DNA from 2 places in the Bradyrhizobium sp. BRP23 genome. Region 2 is predicted to be linked to the other one. Evidence: predicted binding sites of a transcription regulator. Region 2 holds the regulator's gene; the other holds the start of a gene.
The links. Region 2 encodes HrcA, which represses chaperone genes, less so after heat shock. Its sites were predicted from a motif close to GTTAGCACTCNCNNNNNGNGAGTGCTAAC; they were not measured.
Positions count from the first base shown of each region.

Region 1: the regulator HrcA is predicted to act here: its motif matches at 1,756-1,784, upstream of I6F24_RS05210 (co-chaperone GroES).

Region 1 covers NZ_JADYVW010000002.1:191,360-195,695, forward strand. The annotation lists gene groL (chaperonin GroEL) at 1-1,350, opposite strand, end outside; gene I6F24_RS05210 (co-chaperone GroES) at 1,399-1,713, opposite strand; gene I6F24_RS05215 (usg protein) at 2,092-2,379, shown strand; gene I6F24_RS05220 (tetratricopeptide repeat protein) at 2,513-4,336, opposite strand, start outside.
Region 2 covers NZ_JADYVW010000015.1:154,129-158,464, reverse strand. The annotation lists gene I6F24_RS31070 (hypothetical protein) at 1-8, shown strand, start outside; gene pncA (bifunctional nicotinamidase/pyrazinamidase) at 260-982, shown strand; gene grpE (nucleotide exchange factor GrpE) at 1,132-1,749, opposite strand; gene hrcA (heat-inducible transcriptional repressor HrcA) at 1,844-2,932, opposite strand; gene rph (ribonuclease PH) at 3,101-3,814, shown strand; gene rdgB (RdgB/HAM1 family non-canonical purine NTP pyrophosphatase) at 3,826-4,336, shown strand, end outside.

The DNA.
Region 1 (4,336 bases), on a different contig from region 2:
GGGGGCCGACAGCGCCTTGCGCACGATCTCGACGCCGGTCTTCTGGTCGTCGTTCTTGGTGCGCAGGCCCTTGAGCTGCTCGGAGGCACGGAGCAGGGCGACGCCGCCGCCCGGGACGATGCCTTCTTCCACGGCCGCGCGGGTCGCATGCATCGCGTCATCAACGCGATCCTTGCGCTCCTTCACCTCGACCTCGGTCGCGCCGCCGACGCGGATCACCGCGACGCCGCCCGCGAGCTTGGCGAGACGCTCCTGGAGCTTCTCACGGTCGTAGTCCGAGGTGGTCTCCTCGATCTGCGCCTTGATCTGCGCCACGCGCGCCTCGATGTCGGCCTTCTTGCCGGCGCCGTTGACGATCGTGGTGTTCTCCTTGTCGATCATCACCTTCTTGGCGCGACCGAGCATGTTGAGCGTGACGTTCTCGAGCTTGATGCCGAGGTCTTCCGAGATCGCCTGGCCGCCGGTCAGGATCGCGATGTCCTGCAGCATGGCCTTGCGGCGATCGCCGAAGCCCGGAGCCTTGACGGCCGCGACCTTGAGGCCGCCGCGCAGGCGGTTCACGACGAGGGTCGCAAGCGCTTCGCCTTCGACGTCCTCGGCGACGATGACCAGCGGCTTGCCGGTCTGCACCACGGCCTCGAGCAGCGGCAGCAGCTCGTTCAGCGAGGAGAGCTTCTTCTCGTTGATGAGGATGTAGGCGTCGTCCATCTCAACGCGCATCTTGTCGGCGTTGGTGACGAAGTAGGGCGAGATGTAGCCGCGGTCGAACTGCATGCCCTCGACCACGTCGAGCTCGGTCTCGAGCGACTTGGCTTCCTCGACGGTGATGACGCCCTCGTTGCCGACCTTCTTCATGGCGTCGGCGAGGAACTTGCCGATTTCGGCATCGCCGTTGGCCGAGATGGTGCCGACCTGGGCGATCTCGTCGTTCGAGGTGACCTTCTTCGAGTTCTTCTCGAGGTCGGCCACGACGGCTTCGACCGCGAGGTCGATGCCGCGCTTGAGGTCCATCGGGTTCATGCCGGCGGCGACCGACTTGGCGCCTTCCTTCACGATCGCCTGGGCGAGCACGGTGGCGGTGGTGGTGCCGTCGCCGGCCGCGTCAGCGGACTTGGAGGCGACTTCGCGCACCATCTGCGCGCCCATGTTCTCGAACTTGTCGTCGAGCTCGATCTCCTTGGCGACGGTGACGCCGTCCTTGGTGATGCGGGGAGCGCCGAACGACTTGTCGAGCACAACGTTGCGGCCCTTCGGACCGAGCGTGACCTTCACCGCATTGGCGAGAACGTCGACGCCGCGCAGCATCTTGTCGCGCGCTTCAACCGAGAATTTGACTTCTTTGGCTGCCATCTGGAGTTTTCCTTAGGTGAGTTTGACTGGAGGGGAGGAGAGGGGCTCTTAAGCCGCCTTCTTCTTGGACTCGCTGACTTCGAGAACGCCCATCACGTCGCTCTCCTTCATGATCAGCAGGTCCTGGCCGTCGATCTTGACCTCGGTGCCGGACCACTTGCCGAACAGCACGCGGTCGCCGACCTTCAGGTCGATCGGGATCAGCTTGCCAGCTTCGTCGCGGCCACCGGGGCCAACGGCGACGACTTCGCCCTGGGAGGGCTTTTCCTTGGCAGTGTCGGGAATGATGATGCCGCCAGCGGTCTTCTCTTCGGCGTCGATGCGCTTGACCACGACGCGGTCGTGAAGCGGACGGAATTTCATGCAGTCCTCCTAAGCAATTGCTCGGGTTGAGGTTTTGAGATTGTTAGCAATCGTTGCCCGTGAGTGCTAGCACGAGCGAGCCTGAAATAGGACAGGAATTTTGCGGGAGCAAGGGTTTGTAGCAGAAAAATTAGCAGCCGAAAGCGCGGACTGCCAGAAACCCCTCGCCATCGTTAACCGGGCAGCCGTGACCGTATTAGCACGGAGTCGTCTCTGCTGCTAAAGCATTGAATTTCAACAGCTTGTTAAACTTTTGGGCTTGAGATGAGTTGTCAGTTTGCGTCACATTTCTCTCATGTGAGCGCATCGTTTCCGGGTGGCTCCCCGGGGCACGGACCAAGCCACTCGCCGAATGCGCTCCTGCAAAGGAGGTTTGGCATGGGACTGCGCGTTGGGGGCGTTTCCGAGGAATTCCGGAAACAGATGCTGGGCTACGGGCTGACGACGGCACAAATTCTTTATCGGATGCCGGATCATCCCTCGCTGCTCCAGACCTATGTCTGGCAGAACTACGACATGTTTCCGAAATTCCCCGCGCTGACCGATTTCCTGGCGTTCTGGCAGGAGAAGCTCGACGGCCCCCTCCATTCGGTGACGGTGGCGCATTCCAAGCTGATCAAGCCGGCCGAGCTCCGCGCCGTCGACGGCGTGTTCCGCCTGCATTGAGGCCGCAAGGGTGGATTAGCCTGCGGCGGCGCGACGCGCTGCCGCTGGCGTAATCCACCTCGTTTCTCTCCGCGTGCCGAAACAGAAACGGTGGATTACGCCTTCGGCTAATCCACCCAACGAGATCACGCAATCAGACGCCGCCGCTGCAATAACGCGTCCACATCGCGCGATAGGCCGCGTCCACCGCGCGTGCATATGAGATGGGGTTGCCCGCGGCCGCGGCGTTGATCGTTGCGGGCAGTTCGCGGCGCAATTTGTCGAGCTCGCCGGTCTCGGCCGCGCGGCTGGCCGCGATCTCGACATAGGCCTCCTCGCTGTCGGCGACCCAGTCCGGCAGGCCAAGCGCGGTGAGGATGGCGCCGGCGGCGCGGCCGGGCAGGCTGTTGCCGAGCTTCGCCACCACGGGCACACCCATCTGCAGGGCTTCCCATGTGCTGACGCCGCCGTTCTGCGGAAACGGATCGAGAGCAATATCGATGCGATTGAACGATGCCAGATGCTCGTCCCGCAAGGTGGCCCCGAGCAGATCCACGCGTTCGGCCGGCAATCGGCAAGCCGCAAATCGCGCCAGCAGCTCGTCGCGGACCAGCCGGTCGTCGAGCGCCACGTCCTTGATCAACAGTCGCGAGCCCGGCACCCGTTCGAGGATCCTGGACCAGACTGCCGCGGCCTCGTCCGAGATCTTGCTGATGCGGTTGAAGACACCGAAGGTGACGAAGCCGTTCGAGAGCGCCGGCGTTGCGGCTCGCGCAATCCCGGCCGGCAGCGGCGCCAGCGTCACGAAGCACGGCAGGTCGACCACCGTCTCTGCAAACAGATGCCGAACGTCGTGCGGAATCCCGACCGGATCCGAGAACAGATAGTCGATTGTCGGCAACCCGGTGCCGGTGCCATGGCCCCAGCCGTGCGCCTGGATCGGTGCCGGCTTGCGCGCAAATATGCCGAGGCGGTTTCCTCTGGTATGGCCGGACAGATCGATCAGGATATCGATGCGATCGTCGCGAATCTGGGCGGCGAGGCGATCGTCGCTCCATTGCGAGGCGTCACGCCAGCGATCGGCGATGCCTTGAAATTCGCGTGTCGTCGCGTCCACTTTCGCCGAGCACGAGTAGCACACGATCTCGAACTGGGCGCGGTCATGGTGTTGCAGGACGGGCTTGAAGATGAACGCAGCCGAATGCGCGTTGAAGTCCGACGAGACGTAGCCAAGCACCAGGCGGCGATCCGGATCGCGGCCGTTGTCATGCGGTGCCGCCGCTTCTGAAGCGATTTTCGCGCCGATCCGCTCCCACCATACGCGTCGCGCCTGCTGATGCCGCTCGACGCTGGCGTCCGGCACAAAATCGAGCGTGAAGATCTTGCTCGAGATCGCGCTCTCGAGATCGGGCCTGATATCGAGGGCTCTGTCGAAACTGGCGAGGGCTTCGTCGACCCGGCCGAGTCCGGCAAGACAAAGGCCCAGCACCAGATGAGCCTGATCGGAATCGGGCGCGATCGCGAGCGCCTTCTCGCAATCGGATAGTGCCTGGGCCACCTGCCGGGTCTGAAGCAAGACATTGGCGCGCCAAAGCCATCCGTTCACGTCGTCAGGGGCGAGGGCGATTGCCCGGTTGCAATCCGCCATGGCCTCGTCGAATCGCTGCAGCTCCCGGAGTGCCACGGCGCGGTTCGCCAGCGCCGCCGCATAGTCGGGCTTGATCGCGAGCGCGCGGTTCAGGCTTGCAAGAGCCTTGTCGTAGTTGCGCAGATGGCAGAGCGTGGAGCCGCGGCCGTTGTGGGCTTCGGCGAGGTTTGCGTCGACGGCGAGCGCCCGATCGTAGCTGTCGAGCGCTTCCTGGTAGCGATCCAGGGCCGCGCTCGCGTTCCCGAGATTGGAGAGAGCGAGGGCGTAGTTGGGCCGCAAGGCGAGCGCCTTGCGATAGCTCTCGCGGGCATCATTGTGACGTTTCAGCCC
Region 2 (4,336 bases):
AGGGGTAGGATCCGAGGCGGGGATCCATACCGCGCGATCTCACGGTTGCAGGCGGATGCAGCGCCGACGAAGAGTTGTCGCCACACTCCTTCCTGTGGTTATGGATCCCGGGCTCGCGCTTTGCGCGCCCCGGGATGACGATAATGTTGGGGCCGAGAGCCCAACCGCTCATCAAGCCCGGCTGCATTTTCAGGCTTCTGTTCGTATACGAACGGAACTAGGCTTCCTTCCGTTGGATCATCCTGGAGGGGAGGTAGACATGCTGGTTCGGCGACAGGTCTTGGCAATGCTTGGAACGACGGCGCTGGCTACGCTCGCGCCAATCGCGCTGTTCGCGGCCGCACCGATCAAGCCGGACGAAGCGTCCGCGTTGCTCGTGATCGACGTGCAGAACTGCTTCCTGCCCGGCGGCAGCCTCGCGGTGAAGGAAGGCGAGCAGGTGGTGCCGGTCATCAACAAGATCTCGAAGGCATTCGCGAACGTGGTGCTGACGCAGGACTGGCACACGCCGGGCCACGTTTCGTTTGCGTCGGTCCATTCCGGCAAGAAGCCGTTCGAGACCGTCGATCTGCCCTACGGCAAGCAGGTGCTGTGGCCGGACCATTGCGTGCAGGGCACCGAAGGCGCGGCGCTGTCGAAGGACCTGTCGATCCCGCACGCCGAGCTCATCATCCGCAAGGGATTTCACAAGAACGTCGACAGCTATTCGGCCTTCCTCGAGGCCGATGGCAAGACTTCGACCGGACTCGCCGGCTACTTGAGGGGCCGCAAGATCAAGCGCGTCTTCGTCGCTGGTCTTGCGACAGACTTCTGCGTCGCCTGGACCGCGCTCGACGGGCGCAAGGCCGGCTTCGAGGTCTATGTGGTGGAAGACGCCTGCCGCGGCATCGACACGCAGGGCTCGCTCGCCAAGGCCTGGGCCGACATGGCCAAGGCGGGCGTGAAGCGGATTCAGTCCGCGGATATCGCGGTGAGCGCGTAGGCGGGGCGACATCTTCCGTCATTCCGGGGCGCGCTTCAGCGCGGCTATGGTGCGCAATTTGCGCACCTGAGAATCCATTGTGCGGTTGTCCTGTTGTTCAATGGATTCCGGGTTCTCGACTTCGTCGAGCCCCGGAATGACGCCAACACTCAGTTCGCCGCGCTGCTCGATTCGTTGTTGTTCGCCGCGGGCGCAGTCTTCGCGCCGCCCTTGGCGACGCCGACCAGCGCCGGGCGCAGCACGCGGTCACCGATGGTGTAGCCGGCCTGCATGATCTGCACCACGGTGCCCGACGGCACCGACGCGTCAGGCACTTCGTACATTGCCTGGTGGAAGTTCGGGTCGAACTTCTGGCCCTGAGGATCCAGCTTCTTCACGCCGTGTTTTTCCAGCGCGTTGAGCAGCGCGCGCTCCGTGAGCTCGACGCCCTCGATCAACGAGACCAGGCCGGGATCGGCCGCAGCACGCGCCTCCGCCGGAACGGCATCGAGTGCGCGCTGGAGATTGTCGGCGATGTCGAGCACGTCGCGCGCGAAGCCGGTGATGCCGTAGAGGCGGGCGTCGGCGACTTCCTTGGCGGTGCGCTTGCGCAAATTCTCCATCTCGGCCAGCGTCCGCAGCATGCGGTCGCGCGCTTCAGCCGCTTCCTTTTGCAGGGTTTCGACCGAACCCGGCTCGGGATCGTCGGGCATGATGTAGGGTTTCGACACCACGGGCTCGCCGGTCGCTGCAGTCGTGTCTTGGGGTTGCCGGTCTTGCTCGGTCATCGGCTCTGATCTCGAACTCGTTTCAGGGATGTTGGCCCGGATATCGTGCTTAAGCCCGCGAAAATCAAGCGCCCGTGATCGGCAGAAAGGCCGGTCAGCCCCCCAACAGGCGGCTGACGATGCGGGCGGCGTAGTCCACGGTCGGGATCACGCGGGCATAATTCAGCCGCGTCGGGCCGATCACGCCGAGAACGCCGACGATGTGGCCGGCGGCATCCCGATAGGGCGAGATGATGGTGGACGACCCCGACAGCGAGAACAGCTTGTTCTCACTGCCGATGAAGATGCGCACGCCTTCGGCGGTCTCGGCCCGGCCGAGCAGATCGATCACGCCGCGCTTGGTCTCGAGGTCGTCGAACAACAGGCGAACCCGCTCCAGATCCTCCAGCGCGTGCAGATCTTCGAGCAGATTGGCGTGGCCGCGGACGATGAGCTGACGGTCCTCGCTCTCGCCGCCGGACCAGCTGGCGATGCCGGCCGAGATCACTTTCTGTGTCAGCTGATCGAGCTCGGCACGGGCCTCGCCGAGTGCGGTCTCGAGCTCGAGCCGCGCTTCGGCCAAGGTCCGGCCCCGGATCCGCGCATTGAGGAAATTGCCGGCCTCTGTCAGCGCCGAAGAGGGAACTCCGGGCGGCAGCGTCAACACGCGGTTTTCAACCTGGCCGTCTTCGCCGACCAGGATAACCAGCGCTTTTTCCGGTTCCAGGCGGACGAATTCGATGTGCTTCAGCCGCGCGTTGGATTTCGGCGTCAGCACGACGGCGGCGGCCCGGGTCAGGCCGGAGAGCCGCATCAAGGCCTGGTCCAGCGCCGCCTCGACCGATTGCGCCTCGCCGACGGACGAGAGCTGGCTCTGGATCGCCTGCCGCTCGGCCTCGTTGAGGTCGCCGACCTGCATCAGGGCATCGACGAAGAAGCGCAGGCCCAGTTCCGTCGGCAGCCGGCCGGCGGAGGTGTGCGGGGCATAGATCAGGCCGAGCTGTTCCAGATCGGCCATGACGTTGCGCACAGATGCCGGCGACAGCGGCATCGCAATCAGGCGGGAAATGTTGCGCGAGCCGACCGGCTCACCGGTCGCGAGATAGCTTTCGACAATTTGACGAAAGATGTCGCGGGAACGCTCGTTGAGCTGGGCAAGGCCTGCGCGCGGCGCGATCAGATGGATCGGATCGTGATGGGCCACAGACGGTAACTCCTCTCGGATCCTTATAATTTGTCCATCCGGGCCGCGTCTGACAAGCGTTGCGTTTGCAGGCCGACGGTCAGGGGGTGAATAAGCCCTTGCCGCCCACCCCCGCCCCACCTACAAGCACCGCGAACAGCCTATTCCCGTGAGTTTTGGAGATTTCCCATGCGGCCAAGCCGCCGTGCGCCCGACGAATTGCGCCCCGTGACGCTGGAGCGCGGCGTGGTCAAATATGCGGAAGGCTCGTGCCTCGTTAAATTCGGCGACACCCATGTGCTGGTCACCGCCACACTGGAGGATCGCCTGCCGCCGTGGCTGAAGGGGCAGGGCCGCGGCTGGGTCACCGCCGAATACGGCATGCTGCCGCGCGCGACCTCCGAACGCACCCGCCGCGAGGCCTCCGCCGGCAAGCAGAGCGGCCGCACCGTCGAGATCCAGCGCCTGATCGGCCGCTCGCTTCGCACCATCGTCGATCTCGAAGCTCTTGGCGAGCGCCAGATCACGGTCGATTGCGACGTGCTCCAGGCCGACGGCGGCACGCGCACGGCCTCGATCACTGGCGCCTGGGTCGCGCTTGCCGATTGCCTCAACTGGATGAAGGCGCGCAACATGGTGAAGGCCAACGTGATGCGCGACAACGTCGCCGCGATCTCCTGCGGCATCTACAACGGCACGCCGGTGCTCGATCTCGACTATGCCGAGGATTCGGAAGCCGAGACCGACGCCAATTTCGTCATGACCGGCGATGGCCGCATCATCGAGGTGCAGGGCACCGCGGAAGGCGAGCCGTTCACGCAGGACGAGTTCCTGAAGCTGATCGCCCTGGCGCAGAAGGGCATTGCGCGTCTGGTGGACTTGCAGAAACTGGCCGTGGCGTAGTCAATAGGCCCATGCACCGCCGAATCACCGACAAGCTCGTCATCGCCACCCACAATCCCGGCAAGCTCGCCGAGATGAGGGAGCTGCTCGCGCCGTACGGGATCGAGGCGGTGTCGGCCGGCGAGCTCGGCCTAGACGAGCCCGAGGAAACCGGCAACGATTTCCGCAGCAACGCCGCGATCAAGGCGATCGCCGCGGCGGAGGCGACCAAGCTGCCCTCCTTCGCCGACGATTCCGGCATCGTCGTCGACGCACTCGACGGTGCGCCGGGAATCTACAGCGCGCGCTGGGCCGGCCCGACCAAGGATTTCAACGCGGCGATGGCGCAGATCGAGCGCCTGCTGCAGGAGCGCGGCGCCACCACGCCGGACAAGCGCAAAGCCCACTTCGTCTCGGCGCTTTGTGTGGCCTGGCCCGACGATCATCGCGAGGAGGTCGAGGCGCGCGTCGACGGCACGCTGATCTGGCCACCGCGCGGCACAGCCGGCTTCGGCTACGACCCGATGTTCCTGCCGGACGGGC